3 regions of the Neobacillus sp. NPDC097160 genome follow, and region 3 is predicted to be linked to each of the others. Evidence: a T-box and tRNA genes for the amino acid it is inferred to sense, from the RefSeq annotation. Region 3 holds a T-box; the other regions hold tRNA genes.

Region 1 (7,635 bases), on a different contig from region 3:
TTCGCAGGTAAATTCGTTCCAGGCCTTAACTGTATCGTTTAAACCTCCCGTTTCACGGACTATCGGGATGGCACCATATTTCATCGCAATCAGCTGCCCAAGGCCGCATGGTTCAAATTGAGACGGCATTAGAAACAAGTCTGCTGCCGCATATAGCTTGTGGGCAAGATCCTCATTAAAACCCGTAAAAACCTTTAATTTTTCAGGATAGATTCTGGCAGCTTGCCTTAAATGTTCCTCGTACTCATAATCACCGGTTCCAAGAATGATAACCTGAATATCCTCTTGCAAGATTTCACGTAGGACACACTTCACCAAATCTAAACCCTTTTGCCTTGTAAGCCTTGAAATCATTACAAGTAAAGGAGTACCTACACTTTGCGGCAATCCAAATCTTTTTTGAATCTCTCTTTTGTTGATTGCCTTTTTTTGAGACGTATCTGCTTTATAGGTCTGATCAATGAGTGGGTCAATGGCCGGATTGTAAAAGTCCTCATCGATCCCATTTAATATCCCGATAAGATCCTCATTTCTATCCCGCAAAAGTCCATCCAGCTTTTCACCATATACGGATGTTTGAATCTCTTCTTTATAAGTTGGGCTCACTGTCGTTATTTTGTCCGCCGCAACCAGTGCCCCCTTCATAAAGTTGATATTTCCAAAAAACTCCAAATGGCCTGTGTGGGAGGATTTATTATCCATTCCCAGCAAATCCCCTAATACCTCTCTTGGAAAAATCCCTTGAAATTGCAGGTTATGAATCGTAAACACGGTCCGGATTTGCCCGTACCCTTTACGTTTGTAATATTCCGTTCTTAAGAGAAAGGGAATCATTGCTGTATGCCAGTCATGACAATGCAGTACATCTGGGAAAAAATGAAGCTGGGCTACTGTCTCGAGTACCGCCCGATTAAAATAGGCAAATCTTTCGCCATCATCAAAATAGCCATAAAGATTTTCGCGTATAAAATAATATTCATTATCTACGAAATAGTAGGTAATTCCTTGATGGGCAAGCTCCTCAATTCCGCAATATTGATTTCTCCAACCGACGGGAACGGTAAATTCTTTGATTTTTTTCATTTTCCGCTTGTATTCTTCTGGGATAGATCCATATTTAGGAAGAATCACCCTAATATCTGTTCCCAAACATTTTAGTTCTTTTGGGAGGGATCCGGCAACATCCGCAAGTCCCCCCGATTTAGCAAATGGACCACATTCTGAAACGGCAAATAATACTTTCACGAGTTCATCAACGCTCCTTGTTTCGACCCTTTACGAATGACATATGGTGAATGAGCAGTTCCCGTTAAATGAGTTCCAGCCTCCACCTTTACATCCTTATCTAAAATAACTGAATCTAAATAACAATTGTCCTCGATTTGGCACTTTTGCATGATAATACAGTTTTTAATGACTGCGCCTTTACCAATTTTTACACCACGTGAAACAATACTGTTTTCAACCGTTCCACCAATAAAACAGCCGTTTGCAATCATAGCATTCTTCACTGATGAGCCCTTTACATATTTGGTTGGCGGCTCATCTTTCACTTTTGTAATAACTGGCTGCTCTTTTAAAAACAATTGCTTCCAAACATCAGACTCAAGCAGCTTCATACTAGTGGAAAAATAGTTTTCAATCGAATCTATCATCTCGGTATAACCGGCATAATCATAGTGACAAATAGAATAATTGGTATGAATGGCAGTTACGACATCCCTCATACAGGTATATCCTGTTTCATGTCTTGTTTCAAGCAGCTTAATTAGTAAAGAGGTTTTAATTAAATACATTTCCATTGGTCTTCCATCCTGGTGATGGATTTCAGTTATATCGCATTTTGCCTGGCTATGCCAATTTAATATTGGCCTAAAGTCCATATTAAAAATCGTGTAACAGTTGGCGATAATCGCATACTCTTGTGTACTGCGATAAAAATAGTCCATATTGGCTGCAAAATGTTCAAACGATCCGACTTTATTGCCATCGTTATCGACAATCGGGGATGGGAAAAAGAAAAGGCCGTCCCGCTTTCGATTTAAGTCCCAATTTTTTCCCGAACCCAAATGGTCCATTAGCGAACGATACTGCATTTTCGGAAAAATTGCCACACTTCGAATCCCTGAATTCACCATGTTTGATAGAACAAAATCAATAATGCGGTAACGCCCCGCAAAAGGCAAAGCCGCAAGTGATCGATGTGTTAAAAGATCTTCTAAATCTTCATGATAAGTTGTGGCATCAATAACGCCTAAAAGCTTTCTCTTCAATCAAATTCCCTCCTGTTTTTCTACTAATGAACATTTTGCCAGCTAACTATTTAATAAGCAGGATAAAGCCCGGTTAACATTTCTTCTGTAACAAGAATAATTTCATCATCAAACGAACGAATTACTGTCCCGTCTGGTATCTTTACATCACCCGGTACAATTGCTTTTTCAATTAAGCAGTTATTTCCGATAATGGCATCAGGCATAATGACTGACTCCTTGATCATGCTGCCTTTTCCAATCGTTACACCTTGAAATAGAACAGATTTATCGACTTCACCATCGACGGTACAGCCCTCATTAATCAATGACTCTCTTACAATTGCATTAGAAGAAATATATTGCGGCGGCTGATTCGGATTGACTGAATAAATCCTCCAGTCATGGTCAAATAAATCTAATTCACAATCTTCACCTAAAAGATCCATGTTTGCTTCCCAAAGGCTTTGAACCGTACCAACATCTTTCCAATAACCCTTAAACGGATAGGCAAACAATTTCTTATTTTCCTCTAAAAGCAGCGGGATCACATCTTTACCAAAGTCATGACTGGAATCTGGATTCCGTTCATCCATTTCTAAATATTCCTTCAGTATATTCCAGCTAAATATATAAATGCCCATAGAAGCAAGATTATTCTTCGGATTGCTAGGCTTCTCCTCGAATTCTACTATTCTCATATCATCGCTTGTATTCATGATCCCAAACCTGCTGGCCTCGACCCATGGGACCTCTATCAAGGAAATCGTCACATCGGCTCTTTTTTCAATATGATATTCAAGCATACTCTCGTAATTCATTTTGTAAATATGGTCACCAGAGAGGATTAATACATATTCCGGTTGATATTGTTTAAGATAATTTAAATTTTGATAAATGGCGCTTGCAGTTCCGGTATACCATTTTACTTCTGAAGACTCACTATATGGGGGTAAAACGGTTACCCCGCCATCTTTGCGGTCAAGATCCCACGCACTGCCTATTCCAATATAGGAATTTAACAGAAGAGGCTGGTACTGTGTTAAAACCCCTACTGTATCAATGCCAGAATTGGCACAATTGCTTAAGGTGAAATCAATAATACGGTATTTTCCGCCAAACGGAACGGCTGGTTTTGCCAAATCCTTTGTCAGCGAATTAAGTCTGCTTCCTTTCCCTCCTGCTAACAGCATGGCTACGCACTTTTTCTTTCCCATTTCCTTTTCTCTCCTTTCGTTTTTTAACCGGTCTTATGATTTGAAAACCATACGGTGGAATTGTCATTTCTATTGAAAATGGCTGACCATGGAAGGGCTCTTCTAACGCCAAAATAGTTTTTTTATTCATCAACCCAGCCCCGCCGTATTCTTGTTGATCGCTATTTAAAATTTCTCGGTACTCACCAGCTTTGGGGACACCGACTTTATACACTGGATAGTGCACACCCGTAAAGTTAGTGACAATGATTAAATAATCCTCTTCCTTTTTTCCTTTTCGAATAAAGGAGAAAATCGATTGGCTGCTGTTATTTGCATCAATCCATTCAAATCCATCCTGCAAATGATCTAATTCATACAGTGCCTTGGAGCGTTTATAAAGTTTCGTTAATACTTTTACATATGTGTTTAAATTGCGGTGCATGTCATATTCCATTAAGTTCCAATCTAATTCTTCTTTGTCCTTCCACTCGGCAAACTGGCCAAATTCAAAGCCCATAAATAATAGTTTCTTTCCTGGGTGGGCAAACATATAGCCTAGCAGTAGCCTTAACTGGGCAAATTTTTCCCAGTAATCCCCCGGCATCTTATCCAGGAGCGATTTTTTCCCATGGACCACTTCATCATGTGAAAATGGCAGCATAAAGTTTTCTAAAAAGGCATATAAAAGTGAAAAAGTTACTTTTGAATGGACTATTGATCGAGAATATGGAGGTGTTTCCATATATTCAAGCATGTCATTCATCCAGCCCATATTCCATTTATAATCGAAGCCAAGACCTCCGTAACGGACAGGTGTGGTCACATTTGGAAACTCAGTAGAATCCTCACCAATCATTAAAAAATGGGGATCGTAATCATGTACTTCTTTGTTTAACTTTTTCAAAAAATGAATGCCAAACGGATTCTCACGCTTCCCCTGGGCAGTATTTGGCCAATAGATGATGTTAGCAACGGCATCCATCCGAAAGCCATCAATATGAAAATAGTCAATCCAATATAGAGCATTTGAAATAAGGAAGCTTTGTACCTCACCTTTTCCTAAATCAAAATTGGCTGTCCCCCATACGACATTTTCTCTATCATGAACATGGCTATAAGAATAAATATGTGTTCCATCAAAGCGGTATAGTCCGTGTGCATCCTTGCAAAAATGTCCCGGAACCCAATCAAGAATGACACCTAAACCATGCTGATGACATTGGTCCACAAGGTATCTAAAGTCATCTGGGGTACCATATCTTGATGTCACTGAGAAATAACCAGTTCCTTGATATCCCCATGAGTCGTCGAGCGGGTGCTCGACAAGTGGCAATATTTCTATATGGGTAAAACCATGCTCCATTACATAAGGTATAAGCTCCTCTGCCAAATCCCTATAGGTTATGTAGTCCCTATTGGCCTTCTTCCTCCAGGATCCAAGGTGTACCTCATAAATAATGGCAGGATCAGATAATAGGTTCTTTTTTTCCCTTCGGTTCATCCAATGACCATCTTGCCATACATAATTGTTTAAGGAATAAACAATGGACGCAGTATTCGGTCTTACTTCTGAATAAAAGGCAAACGGGTCTGCCTTCAGGAGCCTTTCCCCTGTTTGTGAGATAATTTCATACTTATAAATGCATCCTTCCAAATCTTGATTTACAACAATAATCCATACTCCCTCATCATTTACCTTCTGCAGGTCATATCCTTCACCATTCCAGTTATTAAAATTGCCCGTGAGCCTCACCTGACAAGCATTAGGTGCCCATACGCAAAATCGTGAATATACTTGATCGGAATTCTTAAAGATATGAGCGCCAAAAAGCTGATGACTTTTGCATAAGCTGCCCTCATGAAATAAGTGCAGCTGGTAATCGGTTGGAAAAAACGTATTCACTGCCATGGCTCTCCTCATCCTTAATGAAAATATGTATTTCAATGACCAATTATAAGTGCAAATGAACCATATTCCTCATAATACTTTTTTATCTTTTCTGACAACATATGATGTTAGTCGCTACAAACGGCGCTTTTACGCCTTCTTTCGGCACCATGTGACAAAAATTCCACCGTTAATCGACAGAAATCTAGTAAGTTTTTTAAAAATTTTTTAAAAATTCCAGAATAAAAATTATTTGATTACTTATAAATGAGTGGGATGAAATTTAGGAGAATCACGGATAATGTAAGCGGTATCAACGCTTTACAGCATTATGATAGGAAGAAAAATATTATAGGAGTATAATTAATTCTCGATAAAAGTAGGTAATTAGAAATAGGGCTATTGTCTAAGGCTTTTTATGCAATTGAAGTTACTATTTTTTGGGCCTAAATCGAATAAAGAATAAAATTAGGCACAAAAAAACTGATAACATATTGTTATCAGTTTTTCTGTATGACCCCTACGGGATTCGAACCCGTGTTACCGCCGTGAAAGGGCGGTGTCTTAACCGCTTGACCAAGGGGCCAGATATTTATGGCGGAGAAGGAGGGATTTGAACCCTCGCGCCGGTTACCCGACCTACACCCTTAGCAGGGGCGCCTCTTCAGCCTCTTGAGTACTTCCCCATATGGCTCCGCAGGTAGGACTCGAACCTACGACCGATCGGTTAACAGCCGATAGCTCTACCACTGAGCTACTGCGGAATAATAAAGAATAAATGGTGGGCCTAAATGGACTCGAACCATCGACCTCACGCTTATCAGGCGTGCGCTCTAACCAGCTGAGCTATAGGCCCACATATATGGAGCGGGTGATGAGAATCGAACTCACAACATCAGCTTGGAAGGCTGAGGTTTTACCACTAAACTACACCCGCAAAAATCAAATTATTATGGGGCGACTGATGGGAATCGAACCCACGAATGCCTGAACCACAATCAGGTGCGTTAACCACTTCGCCACAATCGCCATAAGTTAAGTAAAAATGGTGGCTCAGGACGGAATCGAACCGCCGACACAAGGATTTTCAGTCCTTTGCTCTACCGACTGAGCTACTGAGCCACTAAGTGGCGGTCTGGACGGGACTCGAACCCGCGACCTCCTGCGTGACAGGCAGGCATTCTAACCAACTGAACTACCAGACCGAATTGCGGGGACAGGATTTGAACCTGTGACCTTCGGGTTATGAGCCCGACGAGCTACCAGACTGCTCCACCCCGCGATAATAGAAATTATAAAGCTGAAGAAAATAATATGGCGGAGGAAGAGGGATTCGAACCCCCGCGCGGTTTAACCCGCCTGTCGGTTTTCAAGACCGATCCCTTCAGCCGGACTTGGGTATTCCTCCATATTATAAGTGTTACTGGTGGACCTTGTAGGACTCGAACCTACGACCGGACGGTTATGAGCCGTCTGCTCTAACCAGCTGAGCTAAAGGTCCAAGATAAAATTTACTAACTAAATGAAATATTTGGTAGCGGCGGAGGGGATCGAACCCCCGACCTTACGGGTATGAACCGTACGCTCTAGCCAGCTGAGCTACACCGCCATAATTTGATTTAAGATATAATTGGTGGAGTCTAGGGGGATCGAACCCCTGACCTCCTGCGTGCAAAGCAGGCGCTCTCCCAGCTGAGCTAAGACCCCAGTATAATTGTTTGTAATGGTCGGGAAGACAGGATTCGAACCTGCGACCCCTTGGTCCCAAACCAAGTGCTCTACCAAGCTGAGCTACTTCCCGTAAAATAATGGCGCGCCCGGAAGAAGTCGAATCCACAACCTTCTGATCCGTAGTCAGACGCTCTATCCAATTGAGCTACGGGCGCATTATTTTAAATGGTGCCGAGGACCGGAATCGAACCGGTACGGTAGTCACCTACCGCAGGATTTTAAGTCCTGTGCGTCTGCCAGTTCCGCCACCCCGGCACTATTGGAGCGGAAGACGGGATTCGAACCCGCGACCCCCACCTTGGCAAGGTGGTGTTCTACCACTGAACTACTTCCGCATATTACATTTAAATGGTGCGGGTGAAGGGAGTCGAACCCCCACGCCTTGCGGCGCCAGATCCTAAGTCTGGTGCGTCTGCCAATTCCGCCACACCCGCATGAAGTTGTAAATGGTGAGCCATGAAGGACTCGAACCTTCGACCCTCTGATTAAAAGTCAGATGCTCTACCAACTGAGCTAATGGCTCGTACTAAGATGATTCACTAATCTTTTATTGTAATAAGTCAGA
Region 2 (7,635 bases), on a different contig from region 3:
CGGTTCGATCCCGCTAGGCTCCATTGTTTTTTAAAAAATGGCGGTGTAGCTCAGCTGGCTAGAGCGTACGGTTCATACCCGTAAGGTCGGGGGTTCGATCCCCTCCGCCGCTATCGCATTAATGGACCTTTAGCTCAGCTGGTTAGAGCAGACGGCTCATAACCGTCCGGTCGTAGGTTCGAGTCCTACAGGGTCCATTTATATCTCATTTGGAGGAATACCCAAGTCTGGCTGAAGGGATCGGTCTTGAAAACCGACAGGCGGGTCAAACCGCGCGGGGGTTCGAATCCCTCTTCCTCCTCCATATTATTTTTAAGCTTTATAATTTCTATTGTCGCGGGGTGGAGCAACGAGCGTTGCTTCAATGAATAATCTGCGAGTTGTATCAATCGAGCTGCTGCTTGCATATGCTTTCTGAGATTGATACAGTCCATGGGTACATTGAGCATGGACAAAATTTAATATTTATTATTGTCGCGGGGTGGAGCAGTCTGGTAGCTCGTCGGGCTCATAACCCGAAGGTCGCAGGTTCAAATCCTGTCCCCGCAATTTGGTCTGGTAGTTCAGTTGGTTAGAATGCCTGCCTGTCACGCAGGAGGTCGCGGGTTCGAGTCCCGTCCAGACCGCCATTTTTTATTCCGGTATATTAAATGCCGTTGATATAGATTTTTTCTATGGCTCAGTAGCTCAGTCGGTAGAGCAGATTGCTTACATCACCGAAATTGCTTCTGCGGCAATCTGCGAGAAAGAACGAAAGTTCTTTTGAGCAAAGGATGATCCTAATAAAAGTTTAGGAGACTATATTAAAACGGCTCAGTAGCTCAGTCGGTAGAGCAAAGGACTGAAAATCCTTGTGTCGGCGGTTCGATTCCGTCCTGAGCCATCATTTACCTAATATGCTTTTCTTTTTTTTTATATATGGAGGGGTAGCGAAGTGGCTAAACGCGGCGGACTGTAAATCCGCTCCCTCAGGGTTCGGCGGTTCGAATCCGTCCCCCTCCACCATCATGGCGGTTGTGGCGAAGTGGTTAACGCACCTGATTGTGGTTCAGGCATTCGTGGGTTCGATTCCCATCAGCCGCCCCATTTTTATTCATGTTGGGCTATAACCAAGCAGTAAATAAAGCATCGTGGTTTGATTGCAGTATGCTTTGGTTCACGTTCAGATTGCCCAGCCAAAGTTAGGCAGCATAGCCAAGTGGTAAGGCAGAGGTCTGCAAAACCTTTATCCCCGGTTCAAATCCGGGTGTTGCCTCCAAATTTCTAGCATGCGGGTGTAGTTTAGTGGTAAAACCTCAGCCTTCCAAGCTGATGTTGTGAGTTCGATTCTCATCACCCGCTCCAAAATGTGGGCCTATAGCTCAGCTGGTTAGAGCGCACGCCTGATAAGCGTGAGGTCGATGGTTCGAGTCCATTTAGGCCCACCATATTATTCCGCAGTAGCTCAGTGGTAGAGCTATCGGCTGTTAACCGATCGGTCGTAGGTTCGAGTCCTACCTGCGGAGTCATTATTTTTAAAAGTAGAAGTAGAGAGCAAAGGTTCTCTGCTTTTTTTGTGTTGGTGCCTGTCATCCATTCAAACGTCCAAGTAGAAGGGCCCTACTTCGATGAAATGAAGAGTTCGATTCTCTCCCCCAATCCAGATATCGAAAAGGTGCCGGAAACGGAAACTTGGAACCAAGGGGACGGTTCTGGTGGCTTTTTGAACAAGAAAAAGTGAATGAAAAGACCTTAAGAACCGTCCCCAGGAGTCATTTTTGTGCCCAATTATCGATTTATTTTACACCGCTGCATGGATCGACATAATATTACTGTTCTTCCTTATATTTATTTAAGCAATTTTTACAAATACAATGTTTTCTTCGACTTTCCATTGGCACTAATTCGAAAATACCATTGGGGAATTCCTCCATATCACACCAGCAGTTACCGTGTTCTCCAGGACCTGTCATGCAATTGTTTTCCTCTCCACATATAGGACAATATTTATTCGCCAATTCCAATCCTCCCTAATTTCCTCATAATATATATAAATGTAGATTTCCAGCTCTGTAACGCATCCTTTAAATTTTTGAGCTTGTCGTTCTATGTTGTCTTTGCCCAAACGATTGATTAAATGATTTTTACGGAATTAGGGACTAAAATTAATGGGAAGCTGATCATCGTAATCATGCATCCCTAGTATTTATTTCCTTTAGTTGTTAAGGGTGGAAATTCTGTACTTTCTTCTCTAATCAATAATGTCAATTTTTATCTGATATCCTACATATGTCATTAGGTATTTACCTAACTCTTTCCAGCTGTAATTGTCTTCTGCCATTTGAATTACTGGTAGTTTTCCATTAGTTTGTTCATCTGACATATTTTACCATTACATGTATATGTTACTTTGCTTGGCTGCGGTCCCACAATACTCAGCTCCTTTTTCACAATTTCTATTCTATTATTTTAACCTTATGATACATTTTTTTGAAGGGTGATTTCGACCAGGGGTGACCAAGGGGACGGTTCTGTTGGTTTTTTTACCAATGAAAAAATCCAACAGAACCGTCCCTGAGGGTGGTTTTCTTTTTCCTTCCTTTTGTAGCAAGGAAAGAAGGTGATAATCTGGAAATATATCTGTTTATGCCCAAAACATTCTTTTTTATAACTTTTAGGATTTTACTTGATTGTCGATTCCAGCTGGAATTGTTTTTCGACGAAGGATGAAGATGATGCTAACGATGATGATAAACGGTACTCCAACTAGCCATGCGACCCGGAAGTCTGATGAAAAGGCCATCGTAATCAGAATAGCGCTTAATAGAATGATTCCAATCCACTGTAATAGCGGGAATAATGGGGCTTTTACAGGCAGTGGCTCTGGATGTTGTAAATGAACACTATTTCTAAAGTTTAGATGGCTTACTAAAATAATAATCCATACGAGGATTCCCCCGAATAATGCTACCCCAAAAAGATAGTTAAAAGCCATTGGGCTAAAGTAAGAAACAAGACTGGCAACCAAGACACCACCGCTAGAAGCTAGGATGGCATTCACAGGAGTGCCGGTTTTGTTTAAATTCCCTAGAGATTTCGGTGCGTAGTTCCCTCTTGAAAGCGAGAAAAGCATTCTGGAAGTGAGATAAAGATTTGTGTTCATGCTTGATAAGGCCGCCGTTAGGACGACAAAGTTCATGATTCCTGCCGCATAACGAATTCCGGAATTTTCAAAGACCTTCACAAAAGGACTTTGTTCCACTACCGTTGCACCGGCATGTGCCCAAGGGACGATGGCCAGGATAATGGCTAATGACAGAATATAAAAAAGGAATAAACGAATAATCATGGTTTTCATTGCTTTTGGGACTGCTTTTTGTGGATTTTTAGACTCACCAGCGGTAACTGCAATGATTTCTACCCCGTAAAAGGAGAAAATGGCCATGAGTACACCCATCCAAACCCCTTTAAACCCATGTGGAAAGAAACCTTGATTATCGGTATAATGACCAAAACCAACGGATTCCGAGTGTCCAATCCCAAATACAACGGAAATTCCAAAAATGATAAAGAGGATAATGGCTACCACTTTAATCATAGCAAACCAATATTCTATTGATCCAAAATTTCCTACAGAACGACTGTTAACATACAGAATAATGGCACCAAACCCAAGTGTCCAAAGCCAAATAGGAATCGAGGGGAACCAATATTGCATGTATATTCCCACTGCGACCGCTTCGCTGCCTATGGCGATTACTTGGGCAGCCCAATACATATAACGAACTAAGAATCCAACCCAAGAATTTAGATACATTTCAGCATATGTGCCAAAGGAGCCGGCTGTCGGATGAACAACCGCCATTTCTGATAGACTAAACATCATGATTACAGCAATACATGCCGTAATCACATAACTGATTAGAACTCCTGGCCCAGCATAGCCAATAGCAATCCCGCTTCCCATGAATAATCCAGTTCCGATTGCCCCGCCAATGGCAATCATCGTGAGTTGACGGTCGGTAAGCGCCCGTTGCAGACCCTCTTCTTGCTTTACTAAATGATCCTTCATAAACTTGCCCCCTCTTTTTTATATCGCCCGATAACGGATATCGATGAATCGACGCTTTTTCCTGCAATGATAATGCTTAAAAAAGTAAGAACGGTATGATCTAATCCATCTGTTAAAAAGGTCAAAAGAAGTACACAGCCATTTACGGCCATCATGGTTTTTCCGATTGTTATGAAGGGAAAATGCTTTGTAATCACAACACTGGCAATATCGAGTCCGCCCGTTGTGGCACCGGCTTGGATGACAATCCCAATCCCAATCCCTGAAAGTAATCCCCCTAAAATACACCCAATAATAGGTGAAGGAAGGGTAGGTATTGTTGATAAAACGGCTAAAAAGAGAGAAAGTGCTCCCATTCCAATCAAACTAAAAAAGGCAAAGGAGGAACCGATGGAACGGTATCCGATTAAAAATAATGGAATGTTGAGTATAAAATAGACAAGTCCTAAGGGGGAATGCAGGAAGTTGGCCAAGATCACGGCAATTCCCCCCAATCCCGGTGCCGTTATGCCATTTGGTTTTTGAAAAACATAATAAGCAGCAGCTACAAGGAAAGTGCCTATAAAAATCGCTGCGATTTTTTTACTTTGTAATAAGAGCATGGGCAATCGCCTCAATGGTCCGGATAATTTCTTCTTCTGTGTTATAAAAATGCGGAGCGATTCTAAGTACATCATTACGGGCTGATACAATGATTCCTTGGGATTTCAAGTGACCTTCTAAATAGGCAGCATTTTTCACCCGAATAGCGGTAGTGCTTCCCTTTTGCGCAGTATCTAAAGGACTAGCGATTTCGAGTTGGTGTTTTTGAGCGGTTTCTAGACAGACCTTAGATAAATGCTGTAAATACGTTTCAATCCGTTCGACGCCAATGTCATTAAGGAGGGAAATGCTTGCATGGGCGGCATAAGCATTGATCATGGGCGGTGTTCCTGTATCAAACCTTCGCGCACCATCTGCATAGTCTAAAACTTGATTTGTAAAAGCAAATGGATTTTTCCGGCTAAACCATCCTGTTGTCAGTGGTTCTAATTGATTGGCCAGTTCTTTTTTTACATATATAAAGGCAATTCCGGGAACTCCAAGTAAAAACTTCTGGGCTCCTGCCACGAGCGCATCCACATTACTATCTTTGACATCGATCGAGACACTTCCGGCGGACTGGTAGGCATCGACAAATACGTAGGACCCTTTACTGCGAGCGAGGGAAGAAAGCGATTTCAAATTCTGCTTAAAGCCGTTATAATAGGACACATGTGGGATGGACGTAACAAGTGTTTGGCTGTCAATCGCTGTTTCGTAGGATTCAAATGAAATTGTTTGATCCTCTTCCACAGGGATAAAGGTTACTTGTGCGTTTCTCCTTTCGTGAGAAAGCCAAACATGTCCAATGCAAGGAAAATCAATATCTGTGGTGACGACTTTATTTCGCTCAGCTGTAAAGGAAAGGGCACCGGCAAAAGCAGAGGCTGCGTCAGACACACTAGATAAAACAGCAATCTCTTCGGGATCGGCATTAATTAATGCAGCAAACTCATTTTTAGCATCTTGAACCCGCTCCATCCAGCCCATCCAATCCATGCCATTTTCCGTCCAGCTTTCAAGATACTTATTTATGGCATCTTTCACTGGCAAGCTGATCGCACTTTGTGAACAACTGGATAAATGGATGGTATTTGCTAATGTTGGAAAAAGCTTTCGTTGTTCTTTAAAAGGATGATTCATTACTTTTCTTCCTTTCTATCAGTCTGGTTAAAGGAGGCGCGCACATGAATTTATGGGTTGAGAAAGGGATGTGGGAACCTGATATCTTTAAGCAAAAAGGGACGCTCAAGTCTTACCCAAAGGGTACCTGCCTATTTATGGAAGACCAGCCCTTATCGGATGTTTATTTCATTCTAGCAGGGCGTATAAGAGCCTACCTGCTGTCTCCTTCCGGCGAAGAACGGCATTTGTTTGTTGTCGGAGCGAAATCACTCATTGGTGAATGCAATGTTTGGACTACGAAAATATATCCGTATAGTGCTGCTGCATCAACGAATATAGAAGTTATTAGAATTCCCCGAGCTATATTCCAAGAAACAGTCAGGGCAAGTCCAAGCCTTTTTGAACATGCATTGCAATCCATGAGCCAAAAACAAAATGCCTTGCTGGTCCAAACCCAATTAATGAGCTTTTCCAAAATAGAGGAACGAGTTATGTTTGTGCTCGTGCAGCTGGCAGAAACATTTGGAGAAAGAACAGGAGATTGTGTTTTCATCACCATCCCATTTACCCATCTAGAACTTTCTCAGGTTGTCGGCTCCTCAAGAGTAAGCGTCTCTAACGTCATGCTTTCCCTGCAAGAAAAGGGAATTGTCAGTAAAGTAAATAAGCAATACCTCATTCATTCAATGGACGCTCTCAAACTTTTAACCTACGATAAGTTTAATGTTTAAAACAATTAAGTTCTGTAAAACGTTTTACAAAATGTTTGAATTCAGTGAATATTTTGCGCTTTGGAGCTGAAATGAGTAAAGTTTATGGAAGTGAATTCGGTATCGAGTTTAGAAAAACTTGGCAAAGGGATAAAAAGAAGCCAAAACAGTGAAATAAGCTGTTTTGGCTTTGTCATTTTTCTTATATTAAACTATTTAAAAAACCCAGCTGGCGGCAACTGATACGCTGCAACAATTGTCTTCGATTGTGTATAGTTATCCAATGCTTCCTTACTATATTCCCGGCCGACGCCACTGTTCTTAAAGCCGCCGAATGGTGCGCCGGACTGGAAGTTAAAGTACTGATTAATCCAAACACTTCCTGCCTGCAGTTTATTCGCAGTGTCTAAAGCATTTTCAAGATCGTTTGTCATAATACCTGCCGCGAGACCGTAGTCAACATCATTTGCCATCCTGATGACATCATCGATATCGCTCCATCGTGTAACCGTGGCGGCAGGTCCAAAAATTTCCTCTTGGGCAATTCTCATCTCACTCGTAGCTTCAATGATGGTTGGCTCAATAAAATAGCCATATTCGTTACCTGGAACCGTAACACGATTGCCACCATAGAGGATTTTAGCGCCTTCTTCTTTAGCGATCTCGAAATAGCCGAGTACACTCTTACCTTGTTTCTCATTAATCAGAGCACTTACTCTTGTGGATCGGTCCGTCGGGTCACCAATTTTTACTTCTTTTGCTCTGGCAATTAATTTTTCTACAAACTCGTCATAAATGTCCTCATGGATGAAGAGACGCGTTCCAAGAATACAGCTTTGTCCGTTAAAGAAGGTGTATCCGAGTGTTGCATTTTCCACTGCACGATCAATATCTACGTCTGGAAAAACAATGTGCGGGGCTTTCCCGCCAAGTTCCAGGGTGACTGGCAGGATTCTTTCTCCAGCTGTTTTACCAACTAAACGCCCAACATCAACACTTCCAGTGAAGGCGAGCTTGTGTACATCCGGATGATCGATCAGTGCTTGGCCTGCTTCCGTTCCGTAACCTGGAACAATATTCACGACACCTTTTGGCAGAACTTCTTGTAAAAGTTTAGCAAATTCCATCGTGGAAAGGCTCGCATCTTCTGCAGGTTTTAATACGACC
Region 3 (7,635 bases):
GCGTTTTTTTTATTTTATTTTTGGGAGGAAACCAAAATGACAATCGTTATCGGAGGGGCATGGCCCTATGCAAATGGCTCGTTACATCTAGGTCATATTGCGGCACTGCTGCCAGGCGATATTTTAGCAAGGTATTACAGACAAAAGGGAGAAAAAGTCCTTTACGTTTCAGGAAGTGATTGTAACGGCACACCGATCTCGATTCGGGCAAATCAAGAACATACAACAACAGAGATTATCGCTAACCGGTATCATGAGGAGTTTTCTGAGTGTTTTAGGAAATTGGGTTTCACCTACGACCTTTACACAAGAACGGATGCCAAACATCATCATGAATCCGTTCAAACTATCTTTTTAACACTATTGGAAAATGGCTATTTATATCCGAAAAAGATTGAACAAGCGTATTGTGAGCATGACAAGCAGTTTTTACCGGATAGATTTGTAGAGGGGATATGTCCTAATTGTGGGGCAAAAGCGAGAGGTGATCAATGTGATAATTGCTCAAAGATACTTGATCCCCTTGATTTACTTGAAAAACGATGTAAAATTTGCGGGAATGAGCCAGTTATTAAGGAAACGGAGCATTATTATTTTGCCTTTAGTCAATTTCAAAAGGAGTTAGAGGACTTCGTCAACAAAGCGGATGAGGATCGTCGATGGCGGGAAAATGCTGTGGCGTTAACGAAAAGATATCTGCAAGAAGGAGTTCCAGATCGAGCTGTTACACGGGATTTACCTAATGGTGTAGATGTTCCTGTTGACGGATTTGAGGGGAAGAAAATTTATGTCTGGATTGAAGCGGTTGCTGGATATTTAACGGCCAGTTTAGAATGGGCTAAACAAAATGGTGGAAGTATTGCCCAGTTATGGAACGAAGATACAATCTCTTATTATGTCCATGGAAAGGATAATATCCCATTCCATACGGTTATTTGGCCCGCTATCTTAATGGGTATTAAGAGCAAGGCTTTACCGACGCATATTATTTCGAATGAATACTTAACATTGGAGAAAAGGAAGTTATCAACGAGCCAAAATTGGGCAGTCTGGATTCCGTATCTTTTAAGCAAATATGATCCCGATTCCATTCGCTACTTCTTAACCATCAATGCTCCAGAAAATCGCGATACCGATTTCTCATGGCGTGAATTTATTTATAGCCACAACGGTGAGCTGCTTGGGGCCTTTGGGAATTTTGTTAATCGCACATTAAAGTTTATTGAAAAATCGTTTGGTGGTAACATACCGCAAGTTGAAGTAGATATGGAGATTAAGAAAAATACAATCGAACTTTTCAACACTACAGGAGACTTAATTGAAAAGGGGCATTTTAAACAGGCCTTAGAAGGGGTTTTTCAATATATTCGTAGTGCGAACCGGTATTTTGATGAACAACAACCTTGGATTCAAGTAAAGGATAATCCTATTAAAGGCGATGTTACCTTAGCAACGTGTACGTATATTATTTGTAATTTAGCCCAAGTACTGCAGCCATTTTTGCCCTTTTCCTCAGAGAGAATTCGAAAAATGTTAGGCATTTCAACGGTTGAATGGCATGAGCAAACACAACTGCCTTGTAAAGTAGTATCCGTTTCACCGTTGTTTGATCGCTTAGATATTCAGCTGATTGAAGAAGAATATAATCATTTGGTTGATGCATCTAAGCGCTGAAAGCGAAATAATTGGTTAGACCTCTGGAGTTTATGAAATGTCCAGATTGTAAAATCTAATCAAACGATTGATTAAAACGCTAGGAGCGTTGGTATGACTAGCGTACCAAAACTAATCAAACGATAAATTATATTACTGGAGCCCATGAAGACGTGCCTAATGAGGTACTTCGTTATCCTATTTGAGTTAAAAAAGCACTGCAAACAGTTAAAAAAATATTACTGTTTACAGTGCCACTTTTTTTATGACATAAACTAATACCTCAATGAGACCTTTACTATCTCGTCTCCGAATTTTACTTCAATTAACTGTTCGGAGCCATTTAGCATATCAAAGCTAATCTGGTGGACAAGTACATTCTCCTTTATCAGCCCATCAAAGTGTTGAATGATTTTTTTACCATTATCCGTTGCTGAAATATCGACCGATATATACTTCTCAACAGGTAGATCTAATTTTTTACGTTTATCTTGAATCGCTCTGATTAGTTCTCGAACTTGGCCTTCGTCCACTAATTGAGGTGTGAGTTTTACATCTAACAATACCTTTAACTGCTGATCGCCCGCCATCTCAAATCCAGATGAAACAATATATTCGACATTAATATGTTCATTCAGTAATGTTACCGTTTGTCCGTTAACATCGATTTCAAGTTGACCATTGTCTAATAAAGATTTTTTCTCACGATCTGGCATTTGTTCGACGTAGCCCTTGACCGCGTTTACCAGCTTACCGAATGCTGAACCTGCTGTTTTAAAATTTAATTTAAAAACAATCGATTCATATTGAGATAAATCTTCTGTAAAAACGACCTCTTTAACATTTAGCTCATCTTTAATGACATTTTCGTAGGCATATAAAAGACGGCTTCCTTCTTGCTGCCATACAATCATTTGCTGTAAAGGATGCTTCACCTTCATGTTTGTCGTATTGCGAATACTACGACCGAGCTCCACGATTTTCAGGATTGTTTGCATGTCCGCCTCTAAATCAGGATGAATCATAGAATCATCAGCTTTTGGGTAGTCCTGTAAGTGAACACTTTCTTGATGCAGCTTTAAATGGATATCCTCTGCCACATATGGTACAAATGGAGCCAACAAACGACTGATTGTCGTGAGTGTTTCAAATAGTGTTGAATACGCAGCTCGTTTATCTTCTGAAAGTCCGGAAGCCCAAAATCGGTTTCTTGATCGTCGTACGTACCAATTACTTAATTCTTCAACTAATGCTGCAATCTCACGTGTTGCCTGCGTAAATTGATAACGTTCCATATAGCTCACTACGAGCTTAACTGTACTATTTAGTCGTGAGAGAATCCATTTATCTAAGATTGTTTTCGTACCAGTCTGCTTTTGATCATAGACAAAACCATCTATTTTTGCGTACATGGCATAAAACTTGTACGTATTGTCTAGCGTATCCACCAATTTTGATTTTGCATCTTGGGCGATTTTTTTCGAAAAGCGTTTTGGATTCCATGGCGAGCTATCGACTAAGAAGGCCCAGCGAAGTGCATCCGCACCGTATTCCCTGATGAGTTCAACAGGATCTAATGCATTGCCTTTGCTTTTAGACATTTTTTGACCATGCTCATCAAGTACGTGACCAAGTGACAAGACGTTTTTATATGGCGCTTTTCCTGTGAAGAGGGTGGAAACAGCGAGCAGGCTGTAGAAAAATCCTCTTGTCTGGTCAATTCCTTCAATGACGACATCGGCAGGAAATTGTGATTGGAATTTTTCTTTATTGCCAAATGGATAGTGATACTGTGCAAATGGCATTGAGCCACTATCAAACCACACATCAATGACTTCAGGTGTTCGTTGCATGGTGCCTTTACATTTCGGGCAGGTACACTTTACCTCATCAATATAGGGCTTATGCAGTTCGATATCATTTGGTACTGGCGTTGCCGCTAGTTTTTGAAGTTCCTCGATACTGCTAGGGGACACTTCATGCTGACAATCAGAACATACCCAAACATTTAATGGTGTACCCCAGTAGCGATTTCTGCTAATATTCCAATCAACGAGATTTTCAAGAAAATGACCAAAACGTCCTTCTTTTATATGGTCTGGATACCACGTAACAGCTGCATTGTTCGCAAGCATCTGCTCCTTTAATGCCGACATCCTGATAAACCAGCTATCTGTTGCGTAGTAAAGTAACGGCGAGTCACATCTCCAGCAATGAGGGTAGCTGTGCTCATATTTTTCTTTATGAAAAAGTGTGCCTTGTTCGGAAAGCATTTTAATGATGTCCACATCACAGTCCTTCACAAATCTACCGGCAAGCTCGACAACGTCTGCTGTGTAACGGCCTTGTTGATCTACTACATTAATAAATGATAAACCATTTTGCTGAACGGTTTTATAATCATCTTCTCCGTAGGCTGGGGCAATGTGGACAATACCTGTTCCATTAGCTTCAGTGACGTAATCTGCTAATACGACATGATGTCCTTTCTCCACAGCAACATAATTAAATGGCGCGGCATACTGTACGCCTGCAAAATCACTGCCGCTATGTTCACTTAACACTATGACATGCTCTCCAAGGACTTTTTCTGCTAATGATTTAGCAACGATATAAACGACATTTTCTTTTAGGGCACGAACATAGGTTAAGGTTGGATTCATCGCGAGGGCAACGTTTGCCGGTAAGGTCCAAGGCGTTGTCGTCCAACCTAAGAAATATTCCTCGTTCGCATCAAGCCGTTTAAATTTTACTGTAGCCGATAAATCCTTCACATCTTTATAGCCTTGTGCGACCTCGTGCGAACTTAACGAAGTTTGACAGCTAGGGCAGTAAGGCGATACGCGATGACCTTTATACAACAGGCCATCTTTGTGAACGTTGCTTAAAATATGCCATACAGTCTCGATGTACTCATTGCTTAACGTCATATAAGGACTATCCATATCTACCCAATAACCTAATTCTTCTGTAAAAGAGCGCCATTTCTGCTCGTAGGTGAATACACTTTCTTTGCATTTATTGATAAAAGGCTCGACACCATAACGTTCTATCTCTTGTTTCCCTGAGATTCCTAGCTGTTTTTCAACACCAAGCTCGACTGGCAGACCATGTGTATCCCAGCCAGCCTTTCGTTCCACTTGAAAGCCCTGCATCGTTTTGTATCGTGCTACCACATCTTTAATCGTTCGCCCAAAGGCATGGCCTACATGGGGGAGACCATTTGCAGTTGGTGGTCCTTCATAAAAAACAAAAGGTGTCTTACCTGCTCTTAACTGAACGGATTTTTTAAAGGTATTTTCTGCTGTCCAATAGTTACGGATTTGCTCCTCACGCTGTCCAACGGATTCCTTCCTTTCATTTGCATTCATCGATATCGCTCCTTTTCAAAAATGGCTAAAAAACATACAAAAAACCCCGTCCCTTGAAAGGGACGGGGTTAACCGCGATACCACCCTAATTCTATTGATCCGATCAATAGCACTTAGCAACGTACAATCATACGTGTTCCTTTTAACGGTAGACGCCCGGTTAGACTTACTATAGGTTTCAGCCTAACTTCTCAGAGAGGATTTTCACGTAACACTCAAACACTGACTTGCACCAAAATGTCAGCTCTCTGTGGATCAAGACGAAACGCTACTTTTTCTCATCAACGAATTTGTATGCTTTTATTGGGATTTATTGTAACAAACGTATGAATAGATGTCAAAGCATTCTTAAAATAAATAGTGCCGTCATTTTGGAGTGACCCTGTTGCGTAAAAATATATGAAGCCCACTGCTTCTTTACAAATTTATCTTTCCATCAATTATGAGATTGATGATTTTTCATTATCTAAAGAATATCATTGTTTGCAGCACCATACCACAAGACCGTAAAATTACATATAGTGTGGACCTTTTGGAATCATTCCGAACGTGTAAAAATGTTGGAAAGGGGATAAAAGCAGTGTTTAACGATTTTAAGCTTATAGAAGGCCGTCCTGTCTATATTCAACTGAAAGAATATTTGAAAAGAATGATTACTAACGGGCATTTGCTAGAGAATCAAAAGCTTCCATCCACTCGTGAACTCAGTTCGTTCCTATCGATAAGTCGAAATACCGTTCTAACAGCTTATGCCGATTTGGAACAGGAGGGCCTTATCTACGCGGTAAAAGGAAAAGGAAACTTTGTCAGTCATGTGGAGACCATGAAATCTGCATCGATCCAATTAAATTGGACAGAAAAAATCAATGAGCAAACGTATTTGGCAGATGAATTGGACCTAATGAAGCATGGAGTACGCTGGAATCATGATATGATCTCCTTTAATAGTATCGCCCCCGATGAAAAGCTATTTGATGTAGAGAATTTTAAAAGAGCCTTCTTAAATCGGATGGCCATTGAAGGAAATATCGTTCTTAACTATGGTTATGCCAAAGGCTATAAACCACTGATCGAATACTTGCTTCATTATATGGAGATTAAAGGTATTGACATTAGAAATAAAGATATCTTGATTACCAATGGATTCACGGAAGGTTTAGATCTCCTATTATCCTCTATTCATAAAAAGAACGGACGTATCATTTGTGAAAATCCAACCCATCATACGGCGATAAAGCTATTTCGATTACATGGCTTTGAAATCGAAGGTATTGATATGGATGATGATGGAATCGATGTTTCTAAGCTTGAATCGCTTTTATCAAAAAAGGAATACGATTTTGCCTACTTAATCCCGTCTTATCATAATCCAACTGGAATCGTTACGTCCTCAGAGAAAAGGAAGGAGATTATGGAGCTCTTTTCTGCCTATCAACTACCTATCGTTGAAGATGGATTTAACGAAGAATTACGGTATTCAGGATCACATCTGGCGCCGTTGGCTGCCTTTGCAGGAGCCGGTAACAATGTAATTTATATTAGCAGCTTCTCTAAGATTCTTTTTCCCGGCATACGAGTTGGATGGATTTTAGCAGACAAGGATTTGATTTATTACTTGGAAAGTATGAAAAGAGCTCGTACTATTCATACGTCTACCTTAGATCAAGCAGTGTTATTCCAATATTTAAATGACGGCTGCTTTGAGAAATATCTAAAAAAAGCTAAATCAGTTTATAAGAAAAAATATGAATTAGCTGTTCATACTTGCCAACAAGCCATTCCTTATAAACGAATGACTGGGGACGGCGGACTTCATCTTTTTTTAGAACTAGAAAATAATATCGATTCACGAAGTCTTTTAGAAAAATGCTATCAAAAGGGTGTTGTTTTTTTGCCAGGTGATGTCTTTTACACGGACGATAGTGGAAAGGACACATTACGGTTAGGATTTTCCAGGCTGAAGGAAAGAGAGATCACTCAGGGAATCAAAATCATAGGTGACACATTAAGAATTGATTTTGGAGGCTAAGAAAATGAAAGTTGGCGTAATTATGGGAGGCGTTTCCTCCGAAAAACAAGTTTCGCTCATGACAGGTGAGGAAATGATTGCGAATTTAAATAAAAATAAATATGAAGTTGTACCAATCCAAATAGATAACAAAGAAGATTTGGCAGATAAGGTCAAAAATCTCAATGTTGCACTACTTGCACTTCATGGGAAGTACGGTGAAGACGGCACCATTCAAGGTACCCTTGAGACCCTTGGTATTCCTTATACAGGGAGCGGGGTACTGTCTAGCAGCTTATGCATGGATAAGAATATCTCAAAAAAAATCATCCGTTATGAAGGAGTCCAAACACCGGATTGGGTTCACCTAACCAATATAGAAGAACTTGATTTGGATGAAATTGACAAGATGGGTTACCCAGTAGTGGTGAAACCTAATTCGGGCGGGTCAAGTGTAGGAGTAAAAATTGTTTATAATCAAGACACGATAAAGTCTTCAATTGCTGAAGTATTCAAATGGGATGCTGAAGTAATCATTGAAAAGTATGTAAATGGTGAAGAAATCACTTGTTCTATATTAGATGGAGAGCTCTTACCCATTGT

The links. A T-box is a leader RNA that pairs with one kind of tRNA and senses whether it is charged. The one in region 3 lies ahead of ileS (isoleucine--tRNA ligase), so its partner is inferred to be a tRNA-Ile.
Region 1: it encodes a tRNA-Ile, which carries the amino acid that the T-box ahead of ileS (isoleucine--tRNA ligase) is inferred to sense. The anticodon was not compared.
Region 2: it encodes a tRNA-Ile, which carries the amino acid that the T-box ahead of ileS (isoleucine--tRNA ligase) is inferred to sense. The anticodon was not compared.

The regions. Positions count from the first base shown of each region.
Region 1 is NZ_JBIWDU010000023.1:83,141-90,775, forward strand. It holds gene glgA (glycogen synthase GlgA) at 1-1,245, opposite strand, end outside; gene ACIQXV_RS25965 (GlgC family sugar phosphate nucleotidyltransferase) at 1,242-2,273, opposite strand; gene ACIQXV_RS25970 (glucose-1-phosphate adenylyltransferase) at 2,324-3,469, opposite strand; gene glgB (1,4-alpha-glucan branching protein GlgB) at 3,411-5,360, opposite strand; tRNA gene ACIQXV_RS25980 (tRNA-Glu) at 5,854-5,925, opposite strand; tRNA gene ACIQXV_RS25985 (tRNA-Ser) at 5,935-6,025, opposite strand; tRNA gene ACIQXV_RS25990 (tRNA-Asn) at 6,029-6,103, opposite strand; tRNA gene ACIQXV_RS25995 (tRNA-Ile) at 6,119-6,195, opposite strand; tRNA gene ACIQXV_RS26000 (tRNA-Gly) at 6,203-6,276, opposite strand; tRNA gene ACIQXV_RS26005 (tRNA-His) at 6,293-6,368, opposite strand; tRNA gene ACIQXV_RS26010 (tRNA-Phe) at 6,386-6,461, opposite strand; tRNA gene ACIQXV_RS26015 (tRNA-Asp) at 6,468-6,544, opposite strand; tRNA gene ACIQXV_RS26020 (tRNA-Met) at 6,548-6,621, opposite strand; tRNA gene ACIQXV_RS26025 (tRNA-Ser) at 6,655-6,747, opposite strand; tRNA gene ACIQXV_RS26030 (tRNA-Ile) at 6,764-6,840, opposite strand; tRNA gene ACIQXV_RS26035 (tRNA-Met) at 6,872-6,948, opposite strand; tRNA gene ACIQXV_RS26040 (tRNA-Ala) at 6,971-7,046, opposite strand; tRNA gene ACIQXV_RS26045 (tRNA-Pro) at 7,064-7,140, opposite strand; tRNA gene ACIQXV_RS26050 (tRNA-Arg) at 7,149-7,225, opposite strand; tRNA gene ACIQXV_RS26055 (tRNA-Leu) at 7,237-7,325, opposite strand; tRNA gene ACIQXV_RS26060 (tRNA-Gly) at 7,331-7,405, opposite strand; tRNA gene ACIQXV_RS26065 (tRNA-Leu) at 7,420-7,504, opposite strand; tRNA gene ACIQXV_RS26070 (tRNA-Lys) at 7,518-7,593, opposite strand.
Region 2 is NZ_JBIWDU010000001.1:1,217-8,851, forward strand. It holds tRNA gene ACIQXV_RS00050 (tRNA-Ala) at 1-23, shown strand, start outside; tRNA gene ACIQXV_RS00055 (tRNA-Met) at 40-113, shown strand; tRNA gene ACIQXV_RS00060 (tRNA-Ile) at 124-197, shown strand; tRNA gene ACIQXV_RS00065 (tRNA-Ser) at 212-304, shown strand; tRNA gene ACIQXV_RS00070 (tRNA-Met) at 476-549, shown strand; tRNA gene ACIQXV_RS00075 (tRNA-Asp) at 553-629, shown strand; tRNA gene ACIQXV_RS00080 (tRNA-Phe) at 811-883, shown strand; tRNA gene ACIQXV_RS00085 (tRNA-Tyr) at 921-1,005, shown strand; tRNA gene ACIQXV_RS00090 (tRNA-His) at 1,011-1,086, shown strand; tRNA gene ACIQXV_RS00095 (tRNA-Cys) at 1,185-1,258, shown strand; tRNA gene ACIQXV_RS00100 (tRNA-Gly) at 1,271-1,344, shown strand; tRNA gene ACIQXV_RS00105 (tRNA-Ile) at 1,351-1,427, shown strand; tRNA gene ACIQXV_RS00110 (tRNA-Asn) at 1,434-1,505, shown strand; gene ACIQXV_RS00115 (cysteine-rich CWC family protein) at 1,809-1,997, opposite strand; gene ACIQXV_RS29780 (DUF7713 domain-containing protein) at 2,231-2,362, opposite strand; gene ACIQXV_RS00120 (amino acid permease) at 2,654-4,051, opposite strand; gene ACIQXV_RS00125 (YitT family protein) at 4,048-4,653, opposite strand; gene ACIQXV_RS00130 (aminotransferase class V-fold PLP-dependent enzyme) at 4,634-5,776, opposite strand; gene ACIQXV_RS00135 (Crp/Fnr family transcriptional regulator) at 5,821-6,489, shown strand; gene ACIQXV_RS00140 (aldehyde dehydrogenase family protein) at 6,681-7,635, opposite strand, start outside.
Region 3 is NZ_JBIWDU010000016.1:84,909-92,543, forward strand. It holds gene metG (methionine--tRNA ligase) at 37-1,674, shown strand; gene ileS (isoleucine--tRNA ligase) at 1,929-5,024, opposite strand; T-box leader at 5,080-5,318, opposite strand; gene pdxR (MocR-like pyridoxine biosynthesis transcription factor PdxR) at 5,605-7,053, shown strand; gene ACIQXV_RS21420 (D-alanine--D-alanine ligase) at 7,058-7,635, shown strand, end outside.